4 regions of the Micromonospora sp. NPDC005305 genome follow, and region 3 is predicted to be linked to each of the others. Evidence: riboswitches for the same ligand, from Rfam matches in the RefSeq annotation. Region 3 holds a riboswitch; each other region holds the start of a gene.
The links. Region 3 has a riboswitch for cyclic di-AMP ahead of ABZS80_RS16710 (C39 family peptidase). Riboswitches for the same ligand answer to the same signal wherever they lie in the genome.
Positions count from the first base shown of each region.

Region 1 (7,003 bases), on a different contig from region 3:
CCGGGCGGCGTCCCGCACGCTGTCGCCGGCGGAGCCGGCGGCGGAGAGCAGGTGCTGCCACGCCTGGTCGGCGACCCGCTCGGGCTTGCTGCGGCGGTCCAGCAGGGTGGATCCGAACATCGTGTTACCTCCTCGGGGTGCCGAAGTCCGGCGGCCAGATCGGACTCCGGGTGTCATCCGGCGCGTGACGGTTCGCTCACCGGGGCCAGTGCCCGCACCGGAGCCGGCGCAAACCCACCGGCGCGGGCCGGGTCGCGCCCGATCGGCGCGGCACCGGACGAACCACGCGAACGCGCCGGGGGCGGGTGCCACCCGGGCGTGCGCCCGCCCGCTACCCTGGGTCGGCGGATCGGCCGGGCCCACCCGGCCGATCGACCGGTGGGGACCCCGCGCCGCGGGGAAAATAGGAGCCCGAAGGTCCGGATTGGGATGCCCAGGTGTGCCCAGTACGCGAATTGCTCATCCCGAGGGGTGGCGACCGAGGCCGTCGGAGGAATACTCTCGGTCGCGGCCCGCGTACTGATGAGGCGCCCGTACGGGCGAGTGGAGGTGCTCGCGTGAGCCTGTCGATCGTGAAGTCGGTGCTGCCGGGTGGTGTGGTCCAGATCGCCCCGCGAGGGGAGATCGACGTCGACACCGCGTACGAGGTGCGGGAAGCGATCGCCGAGGTGCTCGCCAAGGGCCGCCCCTCCCGGATCGAGCTCAACATGCGGCTCGTCACCTTCATCGACTCGGTCGGCATCAGCGCCATGGTCGCCGGCTTCCAGACCTGCGAGGTCAGCGGCGTGAAGCTGGTGGTCACCGAGCCGAGCCGATTCGTGCACCGGCAGCTCTGGGTGACCGGCCTGCTCGGCCTCTTCGGCGCGCCCGAGCCCTGGTTCGCCGACAGCACCCCCCAGGTGCTCCCCGGCGCCTGATCGCCCACCTCCCGCTGATCCACTCCAGCTCGCCGACCTGCCCCCGGGCCGGCGACTTTTGACCCGTTGCCAGCCCGGCTCCGGTACGGGACGATCGTGCGGACCCACGACGGCGAGGGGGTGCCGCTTGCTCAGCAGCGACAGCTTCAGCTACACCGTGCAGGCCCGGTGCACGAGGGCCCACGCGGTGGCCCTGCTCGGCGACCTGAGCCGGCAGGGCGAGCTGCATCCGCTGATCGTCCGGGTCCGCCAGCTGCCGGCCCGCCCGGGGGCGCTGGCCAGCTACGCGATCACCGACCGGCTGGCGCTCGGCCCGCTGCACTTCCCGGTCACCTACCAGGCGGACGTGCTGGTCGCCAACGAGGACGAGGTCGTGACCGTGGCCCGGCAGCAGCCGGCCACCACGGTGCGCAACCACACCCGGCTGCGCGACGAGCCCGACGGGGTGGTGCGGATCGACGTGGAGATCACCCTCTCCGCACCGGCGCCGCTGTTCGGCTACGCCTTCCGGCAGGCCCGGGCGGCCCACCTGGGCCTGGCCAGCCGGCTCGGCGCCACCCTGGAGGGGCAGCTGCCCTGACCCGGCCGCGCCGCCGGCGGGCGACCGGGCTCAGCCACGCCGCCGAGCTGGCTCGGCCATGCCGCCGCGGCGGCGGCCCGGCTCAGCCACGCCGCCCCGTGGCCACCGGTCGGCGGGCCGCCGGCCGGGCCGGCCGCAGGCGCCCCCACGGCTTGTAGGTGGACAGCACCGTCACGACGAGCAGCAGCGTGCTGGAGGCGGTCGGCGCGACCACCAGGTCGACCCGCAGGTGGTCGTCGGCCGCCCCGGCCAGCTCACCGAGGTGCCGGACCCGCGGGGTGAGCAGGAGCAGCACCAGCGTGAGCACCACGGTGGTGACGGCGAACTTCACCAGCACCCAGCGCCAGCGCAGCAGCCCCCACGGGGTGAGCAGCGCGCTGGCGAGCCCGACCAGCCAGACGAGCACGCTCAGCGGGGCGAACAGCCAGGTGACCAGCAGCGCGGCGGCCGGGTAGACCACCTCGGGGTCGGCCCCGCGCAGCCCGGCCACGCCGAGGGCCAGCAGCACCAGGTCGGCGCCGAGCCACCCCAGCGAGGTGACCAGGTGCAGGGTGAGCAGGGCCTTGCGTCCGGCGGGGGAGAGTCGAGTCATGCCACCGATGCTCGGCCGTCGCGGGCGTCGCGTCGTGGGCCGCGCGGCGACACCCGGCGTACGTCGTGGGGCGTAGGCCGGGTGCCGCCGGGGCGCGGATCAGTACACCGAGCGGATCAGTACACCGACAGGTGCACGTGGTTGGTGTGGTCGCTGGACGGGTCGCCGTTGCCCCCGCTGTACGACTTCCAGCCGCTGCTGGGCAGCCAGATCCTCTTGAACCAGATCACGTAGAGCACGGCGAGCGCGTCGGCGTTGCGGATGAAGTAGGCGGCCAGGTTGTTGCCGTACGTCTTGTCGCCGCCGGTGGCCACGCCGCCGAAGCCGCCCTTCTGCGCGGCGAAGTCGCAGGCCCGCCCCTTCGGGTGCTCGCCCGAGCCGCTGGGCCGGTGGCAGGAGACGTAGCGGGTGAAGCCGGCCGCCTTGGCCTGCTGGAGCGCGTGCAGGGTACGCGGGGTGATGCAGCCGTCGGCGGGGGTCGGGTCGTTGACGCTGCACGACTCCGACGGCCAGGAGCCGTCGGCGTTGCGCTTTGCCGGCTTGGCGTTGGCCGAGGAGGTGCCCTGCACGCTGCCGCCGCCGGTGCTGCCGGACGCGCGGTTGTTCGCCACCTCCAGGGCGCGTTCGGCCTGCTGCTTGCGCTTGGCCATCACGGCGACCTGCTTGCGCTGCTCTTGGATCTCACCGGTGAGCGCGGCCTGGGTGCGGGTCGCCTCGTCCCGGGTGTCGATGAGGTCGCGGAGGGCGCGGTCCTCGTGCGCGGCCACCTGCTCCAGCGCCGCCGCGCGGTCCATGAAGCCCTCGGGGCTGGTGCTGCCGAGCAGCGCCGCGGCCGTGCCCAGCCGCCCGGACCGGTACGCGACCCCGGCGATCTCGCCGACCTTGGCGTCCCGGACGGTCAACTCGTCGTTGACCGTCTTGAGCTGGGCGGTGAGCTGCTGTTGCCGGGTCACCGAGCGGTTCAGTGCGGTGCGTGCGTCCAGCCAGCCCTTGCTGGCCGCGTCGAGCTGGGCGCGCAGTGCCGGGGTGCCGCCCTCGTCGTCGCCGGGTGCGGCGGCGGCGAGCAGGCCGGCGGGGGAAGTCGCCGGAGCCGCGGAGGCCGGGGAGACCGGCGCGGTCACGACGCCGAGGGTGAGCGTCGCGACGAGCAGGGCCGCCAACCGGGCGGCCGTCCGTCGTACAGGTGCCACTGGGGGCATTCACGTGTCCTTCCGTCAACCGCCGACCGGGTTAGCTGACGGGTTCGGGACGGAAGATCCCTACCGCTGACGCGGATGCACCCCACGAACGTGGTTCCCCGGCTCGCCCGTGCGGGCGATTAGGCGCTGGCCACCGCGGGCGCCGGCGGGCGCCGCCCGGCGGGGGCCGCGATCGAGCCTACCGGCGCTGTGCCGGGCCGGCTCCGCTGGTGGGGGCCGGTGTCCCGGACAAAACCGGCACAGGTGCACAATAGCCACTTGGATTTAAGATTGTCCTAATTACCACTCGACCGCGCCGCACGCCCCGGGGGACGCTCCGGGTTCGATCTGCAACGTGGCGTGATCGATCGAGAAGTCCTCGTGCAGCGCGGCCCGGGCGGCCGTCAGCACCTCGCCGACCTCGGCGCCGGGCGTCATGGTGAGGTGCGCCGAGGCCACCTCCATGCCCGAGGTGAGCGTCCAGACGTGCAGGTCGTGCACCTCGGCGACGCCGGGCACCGCGGCCAGCCGGTCATGCACCGCGGTCACCTGGAGGTGCTCCGGGGCGGCCTGCACGAGGATCCGGACCGCGGCCCGACCGAGCCGCCAGGTGCGCGGCAGGATGAACAGCCCGATCGCCACGGCGACCAGCGGGTCGGCCCACCACCAGTCGGTGACCGCGATGACCAGGGCCGCGCCGATCACGCCGAGGGAGCCGAGCAGGTCGCCCAGCACCTCCAGGTAGGCCCCGCGCAGGTTGATGCTCTCCTCGGCGCCGGCGCGCAGCAGCGCGAAGGCGGCGATGTTGGCGAGCAGGCCGAGCACCGCCACGGCGAGCATCGGCCCGGCCAGCACCTCCGGCGGCTCGCCGAACCGGCGTACCGCCTCGACCAGGACGTAGACGGCCACGGCGCCGAGCAGCACCGCGTTGGCCAGCGCGGCCAGCACCTCCAGCCGGTAGAGGCCGAAGGTGCGCTGCGGGTCGGTGTCGGCGTGCCGGGTGGCGGTGATCGCGGCGAGCGCCATGCCGATGCCGAGGACGTCGGTGAACATGTGCCCGGCGTCGGAGAGCAGGGCCAGCGAGCCGGTGGCGAAGGCGGCCACCGCCTCGACCACCATCAGGGCGGTGAGCAGCGCGAACGCGCCCCAGAGCCGACCACGGTGACGCTGCGCCGCGTTGGCCACCGCGCCGCTGTGGTCATGACCTGCGCCCACGCCCACACCCTCTCGTCCACCGCCCCGGCCGGGCTCAATCTATGCTCACATCGCTATATGTGCAAGTGACAGCCGGGTGCGGCGCCGCCGTCACCCGACCGGGTCGAGTGTGGTGAGCCGCTGGGTGGCCCGGGAGAGCGCCACGTAGAGCGTGCGGACGCCCGACCCCGGATCGGCCCGGATCTCGCTCGGCGCGACCAGCACCACCCCGTCGTACTCCATGCCCTTGGCCTGGAGGCTGGTCACCACCTGGAGCCGGCCGCCCAGGTCGCCCAGCCAGCCGGCCACCTCGTCCCGGCGCGGCACCGGCGTGATCACGCCCACCGTGCCCTCGACCTCCGCCAGCAGCGCGCGCGCCGCGGCCGCGGTGGCGGCGGGCAGGTCGGCGGCCGGCACCGTCCGCTCGACGGGCGCCACCCCGGTCGAACGGACCGCGGTGGGCAGGGCGAGGTCCGGGTGTACGCGGCGGATCTCCGCGGCCGCCACGGCGAAGATCTCCGCCGAGTTGCGGTAGTTGGTGGTCAGCTCGTACCGGTGCCGGCGGCGCCGGCCCAGCGCCTGGTCGCGGGCCCGGGCCAGCTCCTGCGGGTCGCCGGTCCAGGCGGTCTGCGCCGGGTCGCCCACCACGGTCCAGGAGGCCAGCCGGCCGCGCCGGCCGACCATCCGCCACTGCATCGGCGAGACGTCCTGCGACTCGTCGACCACCACGTGGGCGTAGTCGCGGTAGTCCTCCGGGCGCTCCCGGGCCGCGGCCCGGGCGGCCCGCTGCCGGTCGGCGGCCGTGCTCAGCTCGCGGACGCCGCCGGCCAGCAGGAACGGGTCCCGCTTCGGCCTCGCCCGCTGCACCGGTCGGCCGAGCAGCGCGTCCAGCTCGTCCAGCAGCGCCACGTCGGCGATCGTCGGCCCCTCGCCGTCCAGGCTCCGGTACGCCCCGGTCAGCAGCCGGATCTCGGCGCCGGACAGGATGCCGCCGGCGTACCGGCGCAGCCGCTCCGGGCGGGCCAGCCAGCCCAGCACGTGGCGCGGGTGCAGCCGCGGCCACCAGGCCTTGAGGAACTCCCGGAACTCCGGCCGCTCGATGATCTCGTCCTCGAACGCGGGCTGCTCCGGCAGCCGGCCGATGGGCAGCTTGCGGGCCTGCGCCCAGAGCGCGGCGAGGACCGCGTCGAAGGCCGACCGGCGCACCTCGTTGCGGCGCGCGCCGCGGGACAGCGTCCGGTCCCGGACGGCGTCCAGCTCGGCCCGCTCCAGCCGGAGCAGCTCACCCCGGTAGAGCAGGCGCAGCTCGCCGGGGGAGTCGGGCACCGCGTCCCGGACCGCCCGCTCCAGCACCCGCCGCATCCGCAGCGACCCCTTCACGGCGGCCACCTCGGGCGGGTCGGTCCGGGTCGCCGACACGCCGGGGAAGAGGGAACCCAGCGAGTGCAGGGTGGCCGTCTCCTCGCCGAGCGAGGGGAGCACCGAGGCGATGTACTGGACGAACACGCTCGACGGGCCGACCACCAGGATGCCGCCGCCGGCGTACCGGGCGCGGTCGGAATAGAGCAGGTACGCGGCCCGGTGCAGGGCCACCGCCGTCTTGCCGGTGCCCGGGCCGCCGAAGACGATCGTGACCCCGCTGCCCGGGGAGCGGATCGCCTCGTCCTGCTCCCGCTGGATGGTGGCCACGATGTCCCGCATGCCGTGGCCGGTGGCCCGGGACAGGGTCGCCAGCAGCGCGCCGTCACCGACCACCGCCATCTCCGGCGGCGCCGACTCCGGGTCCAGCAGGTCGTCCTCGATCCGGGTGACCTGCTCCGCGGACGACTGGATCGTGCGCCGCCGCACCACACCCTGCGGCTCGGCGGGGGTCGCCTGGTAGAACGCGGCGGCGGCCGGGGCCCGCCAGTCCACCACCAGCGTCTCCGCGTTCTCCCCGCGCACGCCGAGCCGCCCCACGTGCAGCACCTGCCCGGTCCGCAGGTCCAGCCGGCCGAAGACCAGCCCCTCGTGCTCGGCGTCCAGCACGTGCCGGCGCTGCGCGGCGTGGAAGACCATGGCGTCCCGCTCGACCAGCGCGCCGAAGTTGCCGACCCGGGCCAGCCGGTAGCCCTCCCGCTCGGCGTCGGCGGCCGACCGACGCAGTTCGGTCAGCCGGGCGTACACCCGGTCGAGATGCCGTTGTTCGACGGCGATCTCCCGTTCCAGGGTGGTCTGGTCGCTCAACGCGGGGGCTCCTGTGGTCAGACGGCGCGGCTGAATGAGGGTACGGGCCGCCGACCCGGCCCGTGTCGGGGCCATGCCGCTGCCCACCGCCGCCCGTCCGGGTTGCCCGTTATCCGGGCCTTCCCACCCGCTGCCCGGGCGTGCCCGCGTCCGTCCCCGCGAGGACCTGGTGCAGCACCCCGGCGACGGCGGCGGTCACCTCGTCGGGGCGTTCCATCATCAGCATGTGGCCGGCGCCCGGGCAGACGGTCAGCTCGGTGGTGGGCAGCGCCGCGGCGATCGACTCGGCGCACGGCGGCGGGGTGAGCCGGTCCCG
Region 1 covers NZ_JBEXGL010000012.1:65,555-72,557, forward strand. The annotation lists gene ABZS80_RS20845 (hypothetical protein) at 1-120, opposite strand, end outside; gene ABZS80_RS20850 (STAS domain-containing protein) at 558-917, shown strand; gene ABZS80_RS20855 (SRPBCC family protein) at 1,045-1,497, shown strand; gene ABZS80_RS20860 (hypothetical protein) at 1,580-2,089, opposite strand; gene ABZS80_RS20865 (hypothetical protein) at 2,206-3,288, opposite strand; cyclic di-AMP (ydaO/yuaA leader) riboswitch at 3,293-3,424, opposite strand; gene ABZS80_RS20870 (cation diffusion facilitator family transporter) at 3,568-4,482, opposite strand; gene ABZS80_RS20875 (AAA family ATPase) at 4,573-6,687, opposite strand; gene ABZS80_RS20880 (alpha/beta hydrolase) at 6,797-7,003, opposite strand, start outside.
Region 1: another riboswitch for cyclic di-AMP. It lies ahead of ABZS80_RS20865 (hypothetical protein); the one in region 3 lies ahead of ABZS80_RS16710 (C39 family peptidase).

Region 2 (7,003 bases), on a different contig from region 3:
ACAGCAGCCCGGGCACCCTCGCCGAGCAGCTGGTCATGCTCGACCGGCTCGCCGACGACCAGCGCAAGCAGATCGCCGGCGTGCTCGCCGTCCGGGACAAGTACAACCGGCAGAAGCAGAAGCTGGACGCGCTGATCGAGACCGAGCAGAAGCAGGAAGCCCAGCTTGCGGGGACGAAGAAGCAGATCGACTCCGAGATCAAGCGGCTCACCAAGATGCTGCCGGTGACCTCGATCCGACCGGCGGGCTGCCCGAAGATCGACGGCGTGGTCAGCAGTGCCGCGCGCACCGCGATCAAGACGGCGTGCGCGCAGGTCGGCGACCCGTACGTGTGGGGCGCCACCGGCCCGAACTCGTTCGACTGCTCCGGCCTCACCCAGTACGCCTACAAGTCGGCGGGCATCTCGCTCACCCACTTCACGGGCGCGCAGTGGAACGAGGGCCGCAAGGTTTCCCGCTCCGACGCCAGACCGGGTGATCTCGTCTTCTTCGGCAGCGACCTGCACCACGTCGGGCTCTATCTCGGCAACGGCGTGATGGTGCACGCGCCACGGACCGGCAAGCCGGTCCAGGTGTCGAGCATCAGCACACAGCCGCTCGCCGGTTTCGTCCGGGTCACCTGACCCGCCCCCCAAGCGACGAGAAGGCCCCCGGTCCATTTGGACCGGGGGCCTTCGCCGTCGAACGTCGCCGCTGCTACCTGGGCGCGCCGATCGGGGACGGCAGGATCAGCACGTCGTCGAGGTTCGCGAACATGATCCGGTGGCCGAACTGGATCTGCACGTACCTGGTGTCGCCGCGGACCACCGTGCGGTCACCCGGGGCCGAACCGTCGAACGACACCGCCCGGTAGTACTCGCTCGGCAGGACGCCGCCGAGCGCGTACCGCTGGCCGGCCGAGAACGTGTACTGGAGCGGGGAGACGCCTTGGAACGGGATGGTGGCCGGGTAGGCCTCCTTCTCCGGGTAGGCCCGCCCGTACACCGGGATGGTGGCCTTGCCCGGCTTGGGCGTCACCACGAAGCCCGTCGACCATTTGGCCGTGGGCGCCGAGGCCGGGTTGAGGAACCAGGCCTTCTGGCCGAGGTACCAGATCGCCGTCCAGTCACCCTGCACGTCCGCCACGGCGTACGTCTGACCGGCCGAGGCGCGGGCGCCGTGGTCGGAGATGTACATCGTGTCCGGCGTGCCGTCCGGCCGCAGCCCGAAGTCGTTGACCAGCGGGGCGGTCGCGCTCGGCGCGGTGCGCAGGACCACCGCCGACGAGCCGCGCAGCGGGCACGGCGCGGCCGGCGGGGTGGGCTTCGGGACGCCCGGCGGCTGCTGGTTGCAACCGACGAAGGCGGGCTGGTTGGTGGCGAAGTCCGGGTCGATGGTGACCAGGCCGGTGTGCGCGTTCCCGAGGGACCGGAACGGCGCCTTCATGAGGTCGAAGTAGTGCGACCAGTCCCAGTACGGGCCCGGGTCCCAGTGCATGCCACGCACGGTCGAGGCGACGGTGCCCGGGACGTTGTCGTGGCCGATGATGTGCTGCCGGTCCAGCGGGATCTGGAACTTCAGCGCCAGGTGGCGGACCAGCTTGGCCGAGGCCCGGTACATCGCCTCGGTGTACCAGGTGCCGTGCCCGGCGAAGCCCTCGTGCTCCAGGCCGATGGACTTGGCGTTGACGTACCAGTTGCCGGCGTGCCAGCCGACGTCCTTGGCCTTGATGTGCTGGGCGACGTAGCCGTCCACCGAGCGCAGCGTGTAGTGCCAGCCCAGGTAGTCGGCCCGCTTCACCAGGTCGACGCTCGGGCCGAAGTAGCCCTCGGTGTCGTGGATGACGATGTATTCGATCTTCTGCTGGGCCGGCCGGTTGCCGAGGTCGTGGTTGCCGTAGTCGCCCGGGTCCGCGCTGAGCTGCTCGTAGGGGGCGGGAATCCACTCACAGGCCAGCCGGACCGGGCACTCCAGGCCGTCCGGCCGCTCGGCGCGGCGCAGCCCGAGCCGGTGCAGCCCCGACTGGTCCGGCTTCACCGCGGTGGCGGCCAGGGTCACCCGCTGGCCGTCGTCGGTGGTCCGCGCAGCGCCGAGGCCGAGCTGGTCGTAGACCTCGTCGGCGAAGGCCGCCGCCGCGTCCTCGGTGTCCGCGCCGGAGTAGCGGGCCACCGCGCCGTACCAGGCCGCCGGGTCGGTGGCGGCGCCGACCGGCGAGCCCAACTGCTTCTGGTACGAGGCGAGCAGCGCCGCCCCGCCCCGGATGTTCGCGGCCGCGTCGGTGCGTAGCGTCTCCTCGGCGAGGCCGGTGAGCGCCGCGGCGGCGTCGAGCGTCTGCAGGGACGCCTGCGGGAGCACGTCCTCCGCCGGTGCGGCCGCGGTGGCCGGGTCGAGGGTGAGCGGGCGCGAGTCGTCGCCCCGCGGGTCCTCGTCCTCGTCGACGTGGCCGCTGGCCGGGGTCGCGAGGACGTGCTGGGCGTCGGTGAGGTGCATCGGGCCGTAGCCGCCGCTGGTGCTCGGCTGGCCCGGGTGGGTGTCCCAGCGCGACTCCAGGTACGAGACGCCGAGCAGGACGCTCTGCGGCACGCCGTACTCCGCCGCGGCGGCGGCATACTGGTCCTGACGGTCGGTGCTGGGTTGGGCGCTGAGCGGTTGGGCGGCCACCGGGCCGGTTGCCACCAGTGCGGTGGCTGCCGCGACGGCTGCTGCCAGCAGCATCCGTCTGCCCGACGGTGGGGGTGAGAGGTGCATCGAACCTCCAGACAGGGATGGGGGTCACTGCGTCCCCACCCTCGCCCCGCGCACGGTCCGGGTCAATACCTTTCCGAGAGGTAATCTCCGCTGAAAGAATCTTTCGGGTACGGAGTGTCACGGCGTCTCGGGTTGCGGAACGATAACGGTGCTCTCTACTCTGGTCAATCGTCGGCCGCGAGCTTCACCGTCCAACCCGGGTGGTGACGGTCCGACACCGCCGAGTCGCCTCCGGGCGAGCCGGGGACCCAGGTACCTGGGGTGAATCCGCAGCCACTGCGGTAGGGCGCCTCCCTTCCCGCCCGAACCCGTCAGCTAACCCGGTAGGCGGCCAGGAAGAAGGAGTACGGAAGCCCGGTGGCACACCATGCCCCGCGGCCACCGTCGGTCCGGTCGGTCGACCGGTCGACGGCGGTGCCGCGTTCCCGCTGGTCCCGTTTCACCACCGCCCTCGCCGCCCTGGCGGGCACCGCCGTCGTCCTGACCGGCGGCGCCACGGCGGCACACGCCGAACCGTCGGTAGCCGAGATCGAGCGCCAGATCGACCAGGACTGGAACAAGCTCGAACCGATCATCGAACAGGTCAACGCCACCCGCGAGCAGCTCGCCGCCAAGCGGAAGCAGGCCGCCGCGCTGGGCAAGCAGATCGCCCCGCTCCAGGCCCGGGTGGACGCCGCCCTCGGTCAGGTGGGCGGGCTCGCCGCCGACGCCTACAAGGGCGACAACAACCTCTCCACCGTCAACGCGCTGCTGGGCAGCCGCTCCCCGAGCGAGCTGGTCGACGGCCTCGCCCTGCTCGACCGCTTCGCGAACCGCCAGCAGGAACAGGTGCGCGCCGTCGCCGAGCTGCGCGACCAGTTGGCCGCCAAGAAGCAGCCGCTGGACGAGATGATCACCGAGCTGTCGCGCACCGAGGCCCAGCTCGCGGCCAAGAAGAAGCAGATCGACGCCGAGATCGTCAAGCTCCAGAAGCTGCGCCTCAAGGTCTACGGCAACGGCGGCGGTGGCCCGCTGCGACCCGCGCCCTGCCCCGCCGGCTACCCCGGCGGTCCGGCCGGCACCGCGGTCAAGTTCGCCTGCGCCCAGATCGGCAAGATCTACGTCTGGGGCGCCGCCGGCCCGGACCACTTCGACTGCTCGGGCCTCACCATGGCGGCCTGGGCGAAGGCCGGCGTCTCGCTGCCGCACAACGCCCGGCAGCAGCACGACGTGACCCGGCGGGTGAGCCGGAGCGAACTGCGCGCCGGTGACCTCGTCTTCTACTACAGCGACCTGCACCACGTCGGCATGTACGTGGGTGACGGCTGGGTGGTGCACGCCTCCCAGTCCGGCAAGCCGATCACGATGAAGCGCGTCGACGACGGCCAGATCAACAGCTACGGCCGCCCGGGCTGAGTGGTAAGGAGGGGCCCCTTCTTAACGCCTCCGGTAGAGGAAGGGACCCCTCCTAACAGTCGCTCGGTGCTTCAGCGGGTTGGCCAGGTGCGCCAGTTCTGCCAGGAGCGGCTCGGGGTCGGGCCCCGCTGGCCCTGGTAGCGCGAGCCGTACACCGCCGAGCCGTACGGGTGCTCGGCCGGCGAGGAGAGCCGGAAGATGCACAGCTGGCCGATCTTCATGCCCGGCCAGAGCGTGATCGGCAGGTTCGCCACGTTGGACAGCTCCAGCGTGACGTGACCGGAGAAGCCCGGGTCGATGAAGCCCGCGGTCGAGTGGGTGAGCAGACCGAGCCGGCCCAGGGAGCTCTTGCCCTCCAGGCGCCCGGCGAGCTGGTCGCCCAGCGAGATCACCTCCAGCGTGGAGGCGAGCACGAACTCGCCCGGGTGCAGCACGAACGGCTGACCCTCGGGCACCTCCACCATCGAGGTGAGCTCGTCCTGCTGCACGGACGGGTCGATGTGGGTGTAGAGATGGTTGTTGAAGACCCGGAACAGCCGGTCCAGACGTACGTCGATGCTGGACGGTTGCACCAGCGTGGGCTCGAAGGGCTCCAGCGCGAGCGTGCCCGCCTTGATCTCGGAGACCAGGTCGCGGTCGGAGAGCAGCATCGGAACACCATAGCGACCGGTACGGGTGACCTGCGTGTCGCACTACATCTTCGTACACCTGTTCGATAGAATGTCCGCATGGCTTCCTGGTCCGAATTCGCCGCCGACGAGCCCCGACTCGCCGACGAGATCCGCCTCCTGTTGCAGCAGTACGGCCCGGGTTTCGGCTACCTCGCCACGGTCCGCGCCGACGGCGGCCCGCGCGTGCATCCGGTGTCCCCGGTCATCACCGACGACGGGCTCTGGTGCTTCGTCATCGACTCGCCCAAGCGCCGCGACCTCGAACGCGACGGCCGCTACGCGCTGCACTCCTTCCCGCCGGAGGAGAGCGACGACGAGGCCTACGTGGCCGGCCGCGCCCACCCGGTGACCGACCCGGCGACCGTCGCCCGGGTGGCCCGGATCGGCCGGGCCGCGCCACAGGGCGACTGGCGGCTGTTCGAGTTCACCGTCGAGGTGGCGATGCTGACCCGGCGCGACCAGGTGGCCCGCCCCGGCACCGGCCGGCCCGAGGTGCGCGTCTGGCTCGACCCGCGGGCCAACGCCCCGGCCCGGCGTGACCCGCTCGCCCCGGAAGGCCGGCGCGGCCGGCACGGCTTCGACACCCGCCGCCCGGCGGCCTGACTTCGTACCCGAGGGGCTCCTGCCCGAACAGAGCCGGCGCCGGCCCCGTCCGAGGACGGGACCGGCGCCGGCGTGCGCTGCGTGGCGGTCAGGCCGCGCGGTAGGCGTTCCAGGCGGTCAGCATGCGGCTCGCCTGACCAGCGGTGAACTGGTACATGCACGAGTCGTAGGTGTAGTCCATGAAGTTGGTGATCGGGTCCTTGCCCGTGGCGGTGCAGGTGTCGCGACCGGTCGGGCACTCGTAGGCCGGTGAGGCCTCGGCCGGAGTGTCGGAGACGCTGTCACCCGAGCCCGAGCAGCCGCCCTGGAAGGTGTGGTAGAGGTTCAGCCAGTGGCCGACCTCGTGGGTGCCGGTGTCGCCCTGGTTGTAGTTGGTCGCGGTGCCACCCGGCAGCGACTCGCTCAGCGCGACCACACCGTCCATGCTGTTCAGCTTGCGCTGCGGGAAGGTGGCCCAACCGAGCAGGTCGTCGCTCAGCTCGCCCAGGTAGAGGTTGAGCGTGTTCTTGCCGCCCTCGCGCAGCGAGGTCTTCATGGAGCGCTCGGCGGAAGAGCCCTCGACGATCGGGTACCAGGCGGCGTTGGTGACGTGGTGCACCTTGGTCAGCTGGAAGCTGAAGGCGGTCGCGGCGCCACCGGTGCCACCGCTGTACGCGTTGTTCAGCACGGCGATCTGCTGGGTCACCATCGAGTCCGGGATGTTGCCGCCGGCCCGGGTGCTGTCCCGCTGGATGACGTGAACCACGACGGGGATGGTCACGGTCGCCAGCGGGGTCGCTCCGGCGCCGACGCGGAAGTTCGCCCGCTCACGCAGGGCCGCCGTGAGGTCGGCGTCGCGCTCGCGGACCTGCTTGGCGGTCAGCTCGTTCGGGTCCAGCTTGGCGTGTCCGCCCTTCTTCACCCGCGCGTCCGAGTGGACGTCGGCCGGCTCGGCGCAGGAGCCGGACGGGGCGGCCGAGAAGGCCGAAGCTGCGGGGACGACGCCTACGGCGGCGGTGCTGAGCAGCAGCGCGAGGGTCGTCGACGCGACGCCGGCGGTACGCCGGGTCAGCAGGTTGGGACGAAGTCCCATGGGCCCACCTCTTTCTGCGGGCATGACAGGGGGTATGTCACGCCCGGTCGGAGAACGTGGAGGAGACGTTACATCCGATCGAAGGATTTGAGAACGACCATATGTTGCCGTGGGGAAACTTCCTGCTGGTAGTCCGGGGAGCGTCGCGCTCGGTCGATGCATCGGCGGCTGCGGGGGTGCCTGGGTGCAGGGAGGTGGTGACCTCCTGTACAGTGGTGCCGCCTGCGGGTGTAGTTCAATGGCAGAACATCAGCTTCCCAAGCTGACAGTGCGGGTTCGATTCCCGTCACCCGCTCCACGATCGAGGCCCTGGTCGGGACGCGAGTTCCAGCCAGGGCCTTCGGCGTTCCTCCGCCCAGGAGCACCCGATGGTCCATCCACGGGCCACTAGGCACGCTTCTTGCCCGCCTTCTTGCCCTTGGCCTTCGGTTTGTCCGAGGTGCCGGCCACCGCCTTCTGGCTTTCTTCCGTTCCGCCTCCACCGCGGCGCTCACCGCCTGGGCGAGGACCCGATCCGCCTCCGAGGTTGGTTCGG
Region 2 covers NZ_JBEXGL010000002.1:318,244-325,246, reverse strand. The annotation lists gene ABZS80_RS04705 (NlpC/P60 family protein) at 1-623, shown strand, start outside; gene ABZS80_RS04700 (peptidoglycan recognition family protein) at 697-2,694, opposite strand; cyclic di-AMP (ydaO/yuaA leader) riboswitch at 2,936-3,071, shown strand; gene ABZS80_RS04695 (NlpC/P60 family protein) at 3,085-4,122, shown strand; gene dcd (dCTP deaminase) at 4,194-4,772, opposite strand; gene ABZS80_RS04685 (pyridoxamine 5'-phosphate oxidase family protein) at 4,851-5,396, shown strand; gene ABZS80_RS04680 (zinc metalloprotease) at 5,485-6,468, opposite strand; tRNA gene ABZS80_RS04675 (tRNA-Gly) at 6,693-6,766, shown strand.
Region 2: another riboswitch for cyclic di-AMP. It lies ahead of ABZS80_RS04695 (NlpC/P60 family protein); the one in region 3 lies ahead of ABZS80_RS16710 (C39 family peptidase).

Region 3 (7,003 bases):
GGACGTCGACCTCGGCGTCGTACATGGTGCGGCGTTCGGCCCGCCACGGCACCTCGTGCAGCAGCGTGTCGAGCACCGCGTCGGAGCCGGCCACCCAGCCGGGCAGGTGGTCGACCCAGGCGCCCCGGCTCAGCTCGTGCCGGCGCACCCGGCCGGCGAGCGGGCCCAGGGTGGGACCCTGCGCGGCGAAGTCGAGCATCGAGGGCTGGTACGCGACGTCGGACACGCCGCCGATCCTACCTCGCACTCGAACAGGCGTACGAGGGTTGGTGGCAGCGGTCGGGGTCGCGACCTCGGGCGCCGGGTAGGGTGCCCGGCGTGACGAGTGCCCCGGCCGCCACCCGCGCCACCCGCCTGCCGTCGTTGACCGGGCTGCGGTGGGTCGCCGCCCTGCTGGTCTTCGCCTTCCACGTCGGCACCATGGGGATCATCGCCCAGCCCGACCTGAAGGTCCTGGTGGGCAAGGCGTTCAGCCTCGGTCTCTCCGGGGTGGAGTTCTTCTTCATCCTCAGTGGATTCGTGCTGGTCTGGTCGTACCGGGACGGCGAGCTCCGGCGGACCTTCCTGCGCCGCCGGCTCGCCAAGATCTACCCGAACCACCTGGTGACCTTCGCGGTGGCGCTGGCCGTCGCGTTCTGGTTCGCCGACCCGGTCGCCCCGTGGGCCGCGGTCGGCAACCTCTTCCTGCTGCAGGCCTGGATCCCCCTCGACGGCTACTTCTACAGCGTCAACAACGTGAGCTGGTCGCTCTCCTGTGAGCTGGCCTTCTATCTCTGCCTGCCGCTGGTGCTGCCGTGGCTGCGCCGGGCCCGCACCGGCGCGCTGTGGGCGGTCGTGGTCGCCGTGCCGCTGCTCATCCTGGCCCTCTGGCCCGCGCAGCTCCTGGTGCCCGAGGAGAACCGCTGGTGGTTCACCCAGATCTTCCCGGTCACCCGCTCCTTCGAGTTCTGGCTGGGTGTGGCGGCCGCCGAGCTGCTGCGCCGGGGCCGCTGGCGCGGGCCGAACCTGACCGTGGCCAGCCTGCTCTTCGTCGCCACCTGGGTGGTCGCCGCGCTGTGGATCCGCGCCGAGTACTGGGCGGCCCTGCTCGCGGCCGCCTACCTGCTGGTCATCACCGCGGCGGCGGACGCCGACGTGCGGGGCCGGCCCACGCCGTGGCGGTCCCGCACGATGGTGTGGCTCGGCGAGGTCTCCTTCGCCTTCTACCTGGTCCACGTGCTGGTCATGAGGACCGTGCTGCGACTCACCGGCGACTGGGGCACCGGCCTGGGCGGCTGGTGGGGCCCGCTCGTGGTGCTCGCCTTCCTGCTGCTCAACCTCCTGCTCGCGGCGGCCCTGCACCGCTGGGTGGAGATGCCCATGATGCGCCGCCTCGGCCCGCCACGCCGGGCCCGTCGCGCGCCGGCGCCGCGGATCCCCGCCCCGCGCGCGGCCCCCGACACCCCGACACGGCCCGTCGAGTACGCCGGGCGGCGCGACCCGGGCTGAGCCGGGCGCGCTCCCCTCGGCGCGGCCCGCCCCGGTCCGTCCGCCTCCTGTCCACCCTGGCCGGTGCCTCATCTCCGGTGCGGCGGCGCGACACGCCCGCCGGCGGTGCGATGTGGCGTCATCGGCGGTAGTTTGTACCCGTGCTGCCGATCGCGCTCACCTGTCCCGTGTGGTGGGTGGCGCGCTGGACCGCCCGGACGCTGGCCACCCTGGCCGTGCTCGTCGCCTGCTCGTTCGGCGCGGCGACGCTGCCGCTCGGCGGGGCCGCGACCGCGCCGGTGGCGCCCACCGTGGTGGCCTCCGTCGAGGGCCCGCCCCCACAGGCCGGGGCCGCGGCCGGGCAGCACCTGAGGGCCGCGGTCGACCGGACCATCGCCGGCGCGGCGACGGAGCAGGACCGCACCAGCGGAACCACCGCTACCACTGCCGGACCGGAGTTCACGGGCGGCGTTGCCGCCATCGCCGGTGCCGGGCAGGGCTTCGCGCTCGTCCTGACCGGGCTGGTTCCGGCCACCGTCGGGTCCCGGGCCCCGCCCGTCCGCTGACCCCGCCCGCGGGCCGTCGGCCCGTGCCCGCCGCACGCACCGAACCTCACCCCCGCACCCGCCCCGCAGGCGGCCGGCGGCACCCGCTGCCGCTGCGCCCGCCGCCTTCCGCGGACCGTGCGGACACCTCTCCACCACGTTCTCTCCCGTGAGGCGCCGACCATGCCGCAGACCGTTCTCTACCACTTCCTGACCGAGGTCCCCGAGGCCGCCGCGATCTGGTCGGCCCTGCTCCTGCTCGCCCTGGGCCTGCTCGCCGTGCTGGTCGCCCGCCCGGAGCGGGAGGGCGCCTCCGATCCGGTCCCCGACCCGGCCGCCCAGGAGGCCGCCCGCCGGGCCGACCTGCGCCGCTACGCCGACGAGGTGGCGGTGGCCGCCGCCGGTGCCGGGCAGACCGCCCGGCGGCGCCGGGAGCAGTGGCTCACCGCCCAGGACGAGGCCGAACGGGCCTGGCGGGCGTACGACGAGGCGGAGGGCGCCGCCCGCCGCTTCGCCACGGCCGCCGCCCTGCCCGCGCCGCAGACCCCGCGGACACCGGCCGAGTACGCGGCCCGGGAGCGCTGGCTGCACCACGCCGCGATGACGGCGCACTGGCGCGGTGACCTGAGCGCCCGGCAGCTCGCCGACGTGCTGGCCCACCGCAACGGGTGGGACCCGCGCCGGCACCCGGCCGAGCAGGAGATCGTCCTGGCCCGGGCGGTACGCGAGAGCCGCCGGGCGGTGTGGGCGGCGGCCGCCGAGCGGGAGCGGCGAGCCTGGCGGGACGCCGAGCTGGCCGCCGAGGCGGCGCGAACCCTGTCCGCGGAGGCGTACGCCGCCACCGGGGCCCTCCGGCCCACTCCCGCCGACCGGGCCACCGCGGCGCGGACCCCGGTCCCGGCGCCCTCCGCCGTGCCGTCAGCGGCAGCTCGCGCCACGGCGGCACCCCGCCCGGCCTGACCCCCCAGACCAAACCGGGTCGGCCGAATCGTTATCCGAATTTGGTGAGTCCGGTCACCGGCCTTCCGGAAACGGTCATCGGGGGCACGGGGGGCGATCGATCGCCGCAATTCCGGCTCGGTCGCCACCGGATGTCCGCTTTCCGCCGCGCGGCGCCGCCGTAACTGCTCGTCCCATTGAGCGAAGTGAGTGACCAACTGTTCCGATATCCGTAGTCCTGCACGAGGTTTGCGCAGGTGGGAGCACTTGGCAGGCTGCATACCCACCGGTAGTGTCGGCGCGTCCGGAGCGGTTTCCGATCGCAAGTGGCGACGCCGCGCCGACCCGCCTAATCGTGTTCTCACGAACCGGGGACCCACAGCAACACCGGGGTGAATCCGCGGGCCCACGGCCCGTGGTAGGGCGTACTTCCCGCCCGAATCCGTCAGCTAACCCGGGCGGCGGCCACGGAAGGAGTGCCATTCCTCGTGCTCACCACCCCCCGCTCGTCCCCCCGCCTCCACGGCATCGTGGTGCCGGCGCTCGCCTGACGGCGAGCGGACCCGGCTACCGCCCCAACCGCCCGGCCCCCCGGGCGCTCCCCTTCCGCGGCGACCCGCCCCGCCAGCGCGCGTGAGTTCCTCCGCGCGTCGGGCCGGTGTGCCGCGCACGCTCCCGTGGAGGAACCCGTGAAGCATCACCTGAAGCGTCAGCTGCGGCGTCTCGTGACCGAGCGCCCGTACCAGATCATCGCCGGCTCGGCCGCGGCGCTCGTGCTGGCCGGCGGCGCCGGCACCGCCCTCACCGCGACCGACGAGGACCCGGTCCACCAGGAGAACACCGCCGCGGTCGCCGAGCTGGGCTCGCGGCTCGGTGAGGTCGCCAGCCGGGGCGAGGCCCGGGCCGCCCTCCCGGCGCCGTCCGTCTCGCCGAGCGCGTCGCCGTCGGCCGCGAAGGCCGCGGCCAAGGCCACCACCGACCCGGACACCACCCGGAAGGCGAAGCCGAAGCCGCCGTCGACCAAGGTCCTCGACTACGACTACGAGGCGCAGAACCAGTACTGGAACTGCGGCCCGGCCGCGGTCCGGAACGCGCTCAGCGCGAGCGGCGTCGAGACCACCCAGGAAGCGATGGCCGGCCCGCTCGGCACCACCGAGAGCGGCACCAACTCGGCCGAGGACACCACCCGGGGCCTGAACCAGATGGTCAAGGGCAACCCGTACCGGACCCACATGTTCGGCGGCTCGGCGAGCCCGGCCGAGATGGACCAGCTCCAGGCGGACGTGGTCAAGGCGATCACCGACGGCCGGGGCGTGGTGGTCAACGTGGCCGGCGACGCCACCGACACCGACGGTGGCTGGCACTCCTTCCCGGGCGGCCACTACATCGCGGTGGTCGGCTACAAGAACGGCGGCCGGACCGTCCGGATCGCCGACTCGGCGAACCCGGCGCTGCCCGCGTACTGGGTCAGCACCATCGACCTGGCGAACTGGGCGGCCACGCGCGGCTACTCCGCCTGATCGCACCTCTTCCCGTCGGGCACCGGCTCCACCGAGCCGGTGCCCGACGTCGTCGTGCCGGCTGCTCTCGCGCGTCGTGTCCGTCCGGTGGCACACTGCGCCCTATGGGCGACGCGACGGGTACCCGCCATCTGCTGTTGCTGCACGGCATGGGCGCCACCGGTGAGGTGTGGCTGCCCTGGGCGCCGCTGCTGGAGCGCCACTGGGCGGGGCGCTGGCTCGCCCCGGACCTGGCCGGGCACGGCTGGTCGCCCCCGCTGCCGGAATACTCCTTCGACGCCCTGGCCCGGCGGGTGGTCGAGGGACTGGGCCCGGTGGCCGAGCGGCTGGGCCCCCGCGACCGGCTCGTGCTGCTCGGCCACTCGCTCGGCGGGGTGGTGGCGCTGGCGCTGGCCGCGCGGTCCCGCCGCCTGCCCGTCGACGCGGTGGTCGGGCTCGGCATCAAGGCCGTCTGGTCCCCGACCGATTTGGAGAAGGCCCGCGAGCTGGCCGCCCGCCCGGTGACCTGGTTCGCCACCCGGGACGAGGCGGCCCGCCGCTACCTGCGGGTCTCCGGGCTGGCCGGGCTGTTCGCCCCCGACCACCCCGTGGTGGAGGCGGGGCTGCGCCGCGAGGACGGCCGGTGGCGGCTGGCCATGGACCCGGCCGCCTTCGCGGTGGGGGAACCTCGGCTGCCGGCGCTGCTCGCCGCCGTCGACGTCCCCGTGCTGCTGGCCCGTGGCGAGCAGGACCCGATGGTGACCGACGCGCAGCTCAAGGAACTGGGCGTCCCGGTCGCCACCCTGCCCGGCCTGGGCCACAACGCGCACGTCGAGGACCCGGCGGCGGTGCTCGCCCTGCTCGACGCGTACCTCTGACCGGCGGGTCAGGCGGCGGGGGAGGGGAGCGGCGAGCCCCGCCGCGGGGCGGGTGCGCTCCCGGCCGGCGCGAGCTGCCGGCGGGCGGCGTCGAGGAACACCTCGGCGTACGACTCGGGCGGGAAGTCGCCCAGGTAGCGGGCCCGGGTGGCCCAGCGCGCCGCGGCCTTCGGGTCGGTGTCCAGCAACCCGGTCAGCACGTCGTCCACGTTGGACATGTCCCGGCGCAGCACGTAGCCGGAGCCGGCCAGCGGGAACCGCTCGACGAAGTGCTCCCCGTCGACGCCCATGTCGGTGACCGCGTAGGGCTTGCCCGAGTAGAGCCAGTCCGAGATCACGCCGGAGACGTCCGACACCAGCGCGTCGGCCCGGTTGACGCACTCGGTCAGGGTCAGCTCGCGGCCGGCCGCCGCGCCCCACAGGTGGGCTCGCCCGGTCCTGGCCCGGTCGGCGGCGAGCAGCTCGGTGAGGCGGCCCAGCTGCCGCGCCGAGGCCGGGTTCTGGGTGGTGTACGGGTGGGCCCGCAGGATCACCGTCGCGCCCCGGTCGAGCAGCCGGCGGATCAGCGTCTCGGCCACCGGCAGCGAGCAGTAGTCGGCGTCGGCGTGGTGCCCGGTCCAGGTGGGGGTGTAGAGCACGGTCGGGTGGCTGAGGCCGGTGACCGGCTCCCGGCGTACCTCGATGGCCTCCACCTGGGGGCGGCCGACCACGACGAACTTCTCGGCGGGGATCTCCACGCCGGCCCGGGCGTACCGTTCGACGGCCGCGGGCCCGGCCACGAAGATCTTGTCGAAGATCGCCGAGACCGGGTTGGCGCTGGGCGCCTTGTCGCTGTCGCCGTGGTGCAGCTGCACGTGGGTGAGCTGCGAGAAGCGGATGCAGTGGCTGTTCTTCGCGCCGTGGTTGACGTAGAAGGCCGCGCGCAGGCTCGGCACCAGCGCCTCGTCCATGGTCTTGAGCGTGGGGCAGAAGACCACCGGCGCGCTGGTGGCCGCGGCCACGGCCGGCAGGAACTCGGGCTCGCGCAGCAGCACCAGGAACGGCCGGCCGATCCGCTCCAGGTAGGGCAGCCACATGGTGACCTGGTACTCGGAGCCGGGCGGGGCGGAGAAGTAGAGCAGGAACTCGGGCTGGTGCCGGCGCAGCGCCCGACCCACCGGGCCGCCGCCGGCCGGCGGCCGGAACCGGCGCCGGGCCAGGTCGAGGCCGACCGCGCCGCAGCCCGCCCCGACCAGCAGCGCGGCCACCAGGGCCACCCAGGCGGGCAGGGCCAGGCCGGCGGCGAGCGCCACGAGGGCGAGCAGCACCAGCAGCGCGTCGCCGAGCCGGGCGGCGATCAGCGGCGTCCAGGACCGGACCGGCAGGTTCGCCGCCCGGATCTCCAGCGCGCCGGCGTCGCGCAGCGGCCCGACCAGCAGCACCAGGCCGAGCAGGACCAGCGCGGTCGCCGCCAGCGCCGGGTCGAAGCCGGCGTCGAGCCGGCGGGCGTAGCCGACCAGGATGCCGGCGGCGACCAGCACCGACTCGGCGAGGCCGTCGGCGGTCGGCCGGACCCGGCGCTCCCAGGCGGCGGCGGCGAGCGCGGCGACCGCGACCGTCAGGCCCCAGCCGGTCGCCCCGGTGAGCGCCACGACGAGGAAGGCCAGCACCGCCAGCCCGGTGGTCAGCACCCGGG
Region 3 covers NZ_JBEXGL010000008.1:258,533-265,535, reverse strand. The annotation lists gene ABZS80_RS16730 (alpha-ketoglutarate-dependent dioxygenase AlkB) at 1-226, opposite strand, end outside; gene ABZS80_RS16725 (acyltransferase) at 319-1,488, shown strand; gene ABZS80_RS16720 (hypothetical protein) at 1,629-2,033, shown strand; gene ABZS80_RS16715 (hypothetical protein) at 2,196-2,972, shown strand; cyclic di-AMP (ydaO/yuaA leader) riboswitch at 3,288-3,430, shown strand; gene ABZS80_RS16710 (C39 family peptidase) at 3,629-4,471, shown strand; gene ABZS80_RS16705 (alpha/beta fold hydrolase) at 4,576-5,328, shown strand; gene ABZS80_RS16700 (CDP-glycerol glycerophosphotransferase family protein) at 5,337-7,003, opposite strand, start outside.

Region 4 (7,003 bases), on a different contig from region 3:
CCCGGCCGCCGGCTCCCTGAGCGGCTCGGCGGTGAAGAGGGCGAGCAGGGCACCCACCTGCTGGTCGGCCTCGGCCGGGTGCCGGAAGTGCCCGGCCGGGTTGACCGTGTACTCGTTGCGCCGGCCCACCCGGGTGCGACGGAGGTAGCCACCGGCTTCCAGGTCGGCGACGATCGCCTGGGCGGCCCGCTCGGTGACCCCCACCTCGTCGGCCACGTCCCGCAGCCGGGCGGTGGGGTTGCGGGCGATGGCCAGGAGCACGTGCCCGTGATTGGTGAGGAACGTCCAGTTCCGGCCGCTGCCCCTCGCACCCGGTGTCGTCGCCATGATGGTCATCGTATGGGTCCCGCGTGCTCCGGTCCTGTCGAGGCCGCTGCCGCGGCCGCCGTCAAGGTCCGGCCAACGTATGAAATCCGTATCACGTAAATCTTGACGTACCTTGGGCTGCGTGTGACCGTGGGTGCCGAGGCCGCCACCGTCGCAGGCCGGCTGACCAGGGCGTTTTCGCGCGAGGACGAGGTGAGGACCAGTGCCGACCACTCCCGAGCAGGCGCTCGCCGAGCTCTATGCCGGTAACCACCGGTTCGTCACCGGCGACCCGCGCCATCCCAATCAGGACGCCGGACACCGGGCGGCCGTCGCCGACGGCCAGCACCCGTTCGCCGTGATCGTCGGCTGCTCCGACTCCCGGCTCGCCGCCGAGATCATCTTCGACCGGGGTCTCGGTGATCTCTTCGTGGTCCGCACCGCCGGCCACACCGCCGGCCCCGAGGTGCTCGGCAGCGTCGAGTACGCGGTGACCGTGCTGGGCACCCCGCTCGTGGTGGTGCTCGGCCACGACTCGTGCGGCGCCGTCCAGGCCGCCCGCGAGGCGGTCCGCACCGGCACGTCGCCGTCCGGGCACCTGGGCGCCGTGGTGGACGCCGTCGCGCCCAGCCTGCTCCGGGCCGGCCGGGAGGGCGTCGAGGACCTCGACGGGATCGTCGACATCCACATCGCGCAGACCGTGGAGGCGCTGCTGGCCCGGTCCGCCGTCCTCGCCGACGAGGTGGTCGCCGGGCGGTGCGCGGTGGTCGGCCTGTCGTACCGGCTCAGCGCGGGCGAGGTGCGCAGGGTGGCCCAGGCCCCGGCCGGCACGCCGGCCGCCCAGGTGCCCGCACCGGCCGCGCCCGCGGACCCGGCGCTCGCCAACTGACGGCCGTCGGAAAACGTCGAAGGGGCCGGCCCGCGTGTCGCGGGCCGGCCCCTTTCGGTGTACGTCGTCAGAGCAGCGACATGTGCACGTGGTCGGTGTGGTCCGAGGGCCCGCTGTAGGACTTCCAGCCGGTGGCCGGGAACCAGATCTGCCGGTTCCAGATCACGTAGTAGATGCCCAGCCGGTCCGCGTTGCGGATGAGGAAGGCGGCGACGTTGTTGCCGTACATCCGCTGGTCCTTGGTGCGCCAGGAGGAGAAGCCGCTCTTCTGCAACGACCAGTCGCAGGCCCGGCCCTTCGGGTGCTCGAACGGCCCGCCGTTCCGGTGGCAGCCCACGAAGCGGTTGAAGCCGGCCCGCTTGACCTCCTTGTACGCGTGCAGCGTGCGCGGGGTGACGCAGCCCGAGGTGGTGGGGTCGTTCTCGCTGCACGACTCCGGCTTCCAGTCGCCGTCGGAGGTCCGGCCCGGGCCGACGCGGGCGACCGGCGAGGTGGCCGAGACCAGGCCACCGGTGAAGCCGATCCCACCGACCAGCTTCAGCGCCTTCTCCGTCTCGGCCTTCTCGCGGGCCATCGCGTTCTTCTGCTTCTCCTGCTCGCGCACCTCGACGTCGAGCGCGATCTTGGCCTGCTCGGCGCGGGTCTTCGCGGCGTTGATGGCGCCGAGCTTCTGCGCGTTCAGCAGGTTCAGCTCGTCGAGGGCGGCCGCCCGCCGGACGAACGAGTCGGGCGTGTTGCTCTCCATCAGCATGGCCATGGCGCCCATCCGGCCGGTCCGGTAGGACTGGGCCGCGATCTGGGCCACCTGCGGGCTCAGCGCGTCGAGCTCGCTCTGTGCCGCCTTCACCTCGAGGGCGAGCTGGAGTTGGCGCTTGCGCGACGTGTCCAGCTTCGACTTGGCCTGGAGGTAGGCCCGGTTGGCGGTGTCGATGGCCTCGGTGATGAGGGGGTCGTCGTCTTCGTCGGAGTGCCCCGAGGGGGTGGGGGTGCTCGGAGCGGCCGTCGCCGGGGTCGGCCCCACCAGCACGGTGAGCGCGGCCAGCGCAGCCACCACGGGGGTCAGCCAGCGGCGCAGGGGTGCCGTCACAGTGTTCCCTTCCGTCGGCCGCCGACCGGGTTAGCTGACGGGTTCGGGACGGAAGTGGCCCCTACCGCTCGCGCGGATTCACCCCATGTACCTGGTTCCCCGGCTCGCCCGCGGGCGATTGGGCGGCGGCACCGCTGGCGCCGGTGCGCGCCTTCGGCGGTGACCGGCAGCGAGGTTACCCGAGAGTCCTCCCCGGGTTCTACGTCCGGAAGCCGACCAATAGCGAGAATTCGTCCTCGCCCAGCGTGACCAGGATCGCGTTTGACATCTGTCATCACGCTGCGGAGTGTCACCATGCGGCCTCCGTGCTCCTGTCACCGCCGGACCACCCACCGGAGCGCCGGTCCGGCGCCCCACCGAGGGCCTCCAGCGCCTCGTCCCGCGCGACCGGCGGCCGTGGCGCGGGCGGGTCGGCCGGGCCCGCGGTGGTCCCGCGCCGCCCGGCGGTGGTGACCACCGCGGCCAGTCCGGTGGTCAGCGGTACGGCGGCGATCAGGCCGAGCGTGGCCACCGCGCTGCGGACGATCTCCTGGGCCAGGAACTCGCTGGTGAGGATCTGGCTCACCGGCCGGGAGTCGGCGACGAGCAGGAGCAGCAGCGGCAGCGAGGCGCCCGCGTACGCCAGCACGATGGTGTTGACCGTGGAGGCGATGTGCGCCCGGCCCACCCGGGTGGCGGCCCGGTAGAGCTGGCGTCGGGAGAGCGCCGGGTTGGCGTGGGCCAGCTCGGTGACCGTGGCGGCCTGGGTGACGGTGACGTCGTCCAGCACGCCGAGCGAGCCGATGACGATGCCGGCCAGCAGCAGGCCGTGCAGGTCCACGTCGCGCTGGAACATCGACAGGGTGGTCGCGTCCTCGCTGCCGAAGCCGGTCAGGTGGGTGGCGGCGGTGGCCAGGGTGCCGAGCACGCCGGTCAGCACCAGGCTGCCGAGCGTGCCGAGCACGGCCACCGAGGTCTGCGCGGTGATCCCGTGGGTCAGGTAGAGCACCACGAACATGATCAGCGCGGCGCCGACGATCGCCACCAGCAGCGGCGGCTGGCCCGCGCCGATCCCGGGCAGCACGAACCCGAGCAGGATGGCGAAGCTCGCGACCAGCCCGCCGAGCGCGGCCAGCCCGCGCCAGCGGCCGAACGCCACGATCGCCACGGCGAACAGCACCGCCAACCACGCCAGCGGGGTGCCGCGCCGGTGCTCGGCGATGTCGTAGGTCTTCACGGCCGGATCGGCCGGGTCGGTCAGCTCGACCAGGATCACCTTGTCGCCGACCTCGACCCGGGGCGCCCCGGGGCCGGCGGGCACCGGCGTCTCGACCTGCCGGCCGGCGTTCGGGCCCTGCTCGGCGGCGACGGTCACCGTCCCGCACGGGCCGGCGGACCCGCCGGGGCCACCCTCCGGTGCCTCCGGGGTCGGCGGGCAGGGCTCGGTCACCACCCGGGTCACCGTGCCGTGGTAGCGGGGCAGCGCGGGCGCGTCCGTCGGTTCCCGGTCCTGCCGGGGCCAGAGCACCAGCGCCGCGACGACGGTGATCAGGAAGAGCGGCACCACCGTCGCGACCAGGATCCGCCGGACCCGCGGCGGGGCGGGCGGAGCGGGACGGGTGTGGTCGGCGCCCATGGCGTTTCTCCCAACGGTTCGCAACGGGACACGTGGCACGCGGCCGGCGGGTTCACCCGGCCCGGTCAGCCCCGCTTCATGAGGCGGCCCACGGCGGCCATCATCTCGGTGGCCATCTCGTCGGCGCGGCCCTCGGCGGCGCCGTCGTGCATGCAGTGCCGGGCGTGCCCGTCGAGCAGGCCGAGGCCGACCTTGTCCAGCGCGGCCTGGATGGCGGAGATCTGGGTCAGCACGTCGATGCAGTAGCGGTCGTCCTCGACCATCTTCTCGATGCCGCGGACCTGGCCCTCGATACGGCGGAGCCGCGCGAGGAGCTGGTCCTTGCTGGCGGTGTAGCCCCGGGTCGGGGTCGTCGGTGCGGTCATGACGTCGAGGATAGCGTACCCCTCGGGGGTATGGTACGGTCCTCCCGTGGCCGATACCCACACCGGGTAACGGTAACGACAGCGGCGGAAGGGAAGAAGCGCGATGGTCACCACCACGTACCAGGTGCAGGGCATGACCTGCGGGCACTGCGTCAACTCGGTCAGCACCGAGGTGAGCGCGCTGCCGGGCGTCACCGACGTCCAGGTCGACCTGGCCTCCGGCCGGGTCACCGTCACCAGTCAGAGCCCGTTGGACACGGACACCGTCCGCGCCGCCGTCGACGAGGCCGGTTACGACCTCGCCGGGGCGTGACGGGTCCGCCGACCCGAAGGAACCGAGGTGCCCCGATGAACACGGCGACGAAGCTGAGCGGCTTCGCCCTCGGGCTCGCGGCGGTGTTCGGCACGGCGTACGGGGTCGGCCACCTGGCCGGCCCCGTCACCCCCGCCGCCGAGACCCGCCACGACGCCACCGACGCCGGCCACGACCCCGGCGGAACCGACCACGGTGACGGGGGCCACGCGGCCACCGCCACCGCCCACCTGCCCGGCGGGCTGCTCGTCTCCGACCGCGGCTACACGCTTCAGCCGGTGACCGCCCCCGCGGGCGAGTTCGCCTTCCGGATCACCGGCCCGGACGGCCGGCCGGTCACCCGCTACGACGTGGCGCACGACAAGCGCATGCACCTGATCGTCGCCCGCCGCGACCTCTCCGGCTTCCGGCACGTCCACCCGGAACTGGCCGCCGACGGCACCTGGCGGGTCGCCTCGCCGCTCGCCGGGCCCGGCGTCTGGCGGGCGTTCGCCGACTTCACCCCGACCGGCGGCGAGCCGCTCACCCTCGGGGTCGACGTCACCGTCCCGGGCGCGCTGGAGCACCGGCCGCTGCCGGCGCCGGTGACCAGCACCACGGTCGACGGCTACACCGTCACCCTCACCGGGGCCCCGCAGCCCGGCCGGACCAGCCGGCTCACCCTGACCGTCAGCCGGGACGGCCGGCCCGTCACCGACCTCCAGCCCTACCTCGGGGCCTACGGGCACCTGGTGGCACTGCGCCAGGGCGACCTGGCGTACCTGCACGTGCACCCGGAGGGCGCGCCCGGCGACGGGCGGACCCCGGCCGGGCCGGCGGTCACCTTCGCCGCCGAGGTGCCCTCCTCCGGCGCGTACCGTCTCTACCTGGACTTCCGGCACGGCGACGCGGTGCACACCGCGGAGTTCACCGTGCTGGCCGGGGACCAGGCCACGCCGGCGCCCGCCGCGCCGGCCCCCACGACCGCACCGACCCCGGACGCCGACCACGGCGCCCCGGGGCACGGGCACAGCTGACCGGAGGTGACGAGATGACATCCGCCCGGTCCCTGCCGGTCGCGCCGAACCTGATCGAGCTGGCGATCGGCGGCATGACCTGCGCCTCCTGCGCCGCCCGGATCGAGAAGAAGCTCAACCGGATGGACGGCGTCGAGGCCACGGTCAACTACGCCACCGAGAAGGCCACCGTCCGGTACGCCGACGAGGTCACCCCGGCCGACCTGATCGCCACCGTGGAGAAGACCGGCTACACGGCCGTCGTCCCGCCACCGCCCGCGCAGGCCGCCGAGGCGACCGCCGGGCCGGTGGACGAGCTGCGCGGGCTGCGTACCCGGTTGTGGGTGTCGGTCGTGCTGACCGTGCCGGTGATCGTGCTGGCCATGGTGCCGGCCTGGCAGTTCGACTACTGGCAGTGGCTGTCGCTGACCCTGGCCGCCCCCGTCGTGGTCTACGGCGGCCTGCCGTTCCACCGGGCCGCGTGGATCAACCTGCGGCACGGCGCGGCGACCATGGACACGCTGGTCTCGCTCGGCACCCTCGCCGCGTTCGGCTGGTCGCTCTGGGCGCTCTTCCTCGGCGACGCCGGCATGCCCGGGATGACCCACCCGTTCCGCTTCGACATCACCCGCACCGACGGGGCCGGCAACATCTACCTGGAGGCGGCGGCCGGGGTGACCGTGTTCATCCTCGCCGGCCGCTACTTCGAGGCCCGGTCCAAGCGCACCGCGGGCGCCGCCCTGCGCGCCCTGCTGGAGCTGGGCGCCAAGGACGTCGCGGTGCTGCGCGGCGGGCAGGAGACCCGGATCCCGGTGGACCAGCTCGCGGTCGGCGACCGGTTCGTGGTCCGCCCGGGTGAGAAGGTCGCCACGGACGGCGTGGTCGCCGAGGGGACGTCGGCGGTCGACGCCAGCATGCTCACCGGCGAGTCCGTGCCGGTCGAGGTCGCGCCGGGCGACGCCGTGGTGGGCGCCACCGTCAACGCCGGCGGCCGGCTGGTCGTCCGGGCCACCCGGGTCGGCGGCGACACCCAGCTCGCGCAGATGGCGAGGCTCGTGGAGCAGGCGCAGACCGGCAAGGCGGCCGTGCAGCGGCTCGCCGACCGGATCTCCGGTGTCTTCGTGCCGATCGTGATCGCCCTGGCCGCCGGCACGCTGGGCTGGTGGCTCGGCACCGGGGGCGGCACGACCGCCGCCTTCACCGCCGCCGTGGCGGTGCTGATCATCGCCTGCCCCTGCGCGCTGGGGCTCGCCACACCGACCGCGTTGCTGGTCGGCACCGGGCGGGGCGCCCAGCTCGGCATCCTGATCAAGGGGCCGGAGGTGCTGGAGTCCACCCGCCAGGTCGACACCGTCGTGCTGGACAAGACCGGCACCGTCACCACCGGGAAGATGACGCTTGTCGACGTGCTGCCCGCCGGGGGCGAGGACGCG
Region 4 covers NZ_JBEXGL010000010.1:108,656-115,658, forward strand. The annotation lists gene ABZS80_RS18780 (MarR family winged helix-turn-helix transcriptional regulator) at 1-336, opposite strand, end outside; gene ABZS80_RS18785 (carbonic anhydrase) at 530-1,195, shown strand; gene ABZS80_RS18790 (hypothetical protein) at 1,263-2,282, opposite strand; cyclic di-AMP (ydaO/yuaA leader) riboswitch at 2,286-2,417, opposite strand; gene ABZS80_RS18795 (YibE/F family protein) at 2,572-3,897, opposite strand; gene ABZS80_RS18800 (metal-sensitive transcriptional regulator) at 3,963-4,262, opposite strand; gene ABZS80_RS18805 (heavy-metal-associated domain-containing protein) at 4,366-4,575, shown strand; gene ABZS80_RS18810 (hypothetical protein) at 4,611-5,591, shown strand; gene ABZS80_RS18815 (heavy metal translocating P-type ATPase) at 5,606-7,003, shown strand, end outside.
Region 4: another riboswitch for cyclic di-AMP. It lies ahead of ABZS80_RS18790 (hypothetical protein); the one in region 3 lies ahead of ABZS80_RS16710 (C39 family peptidase).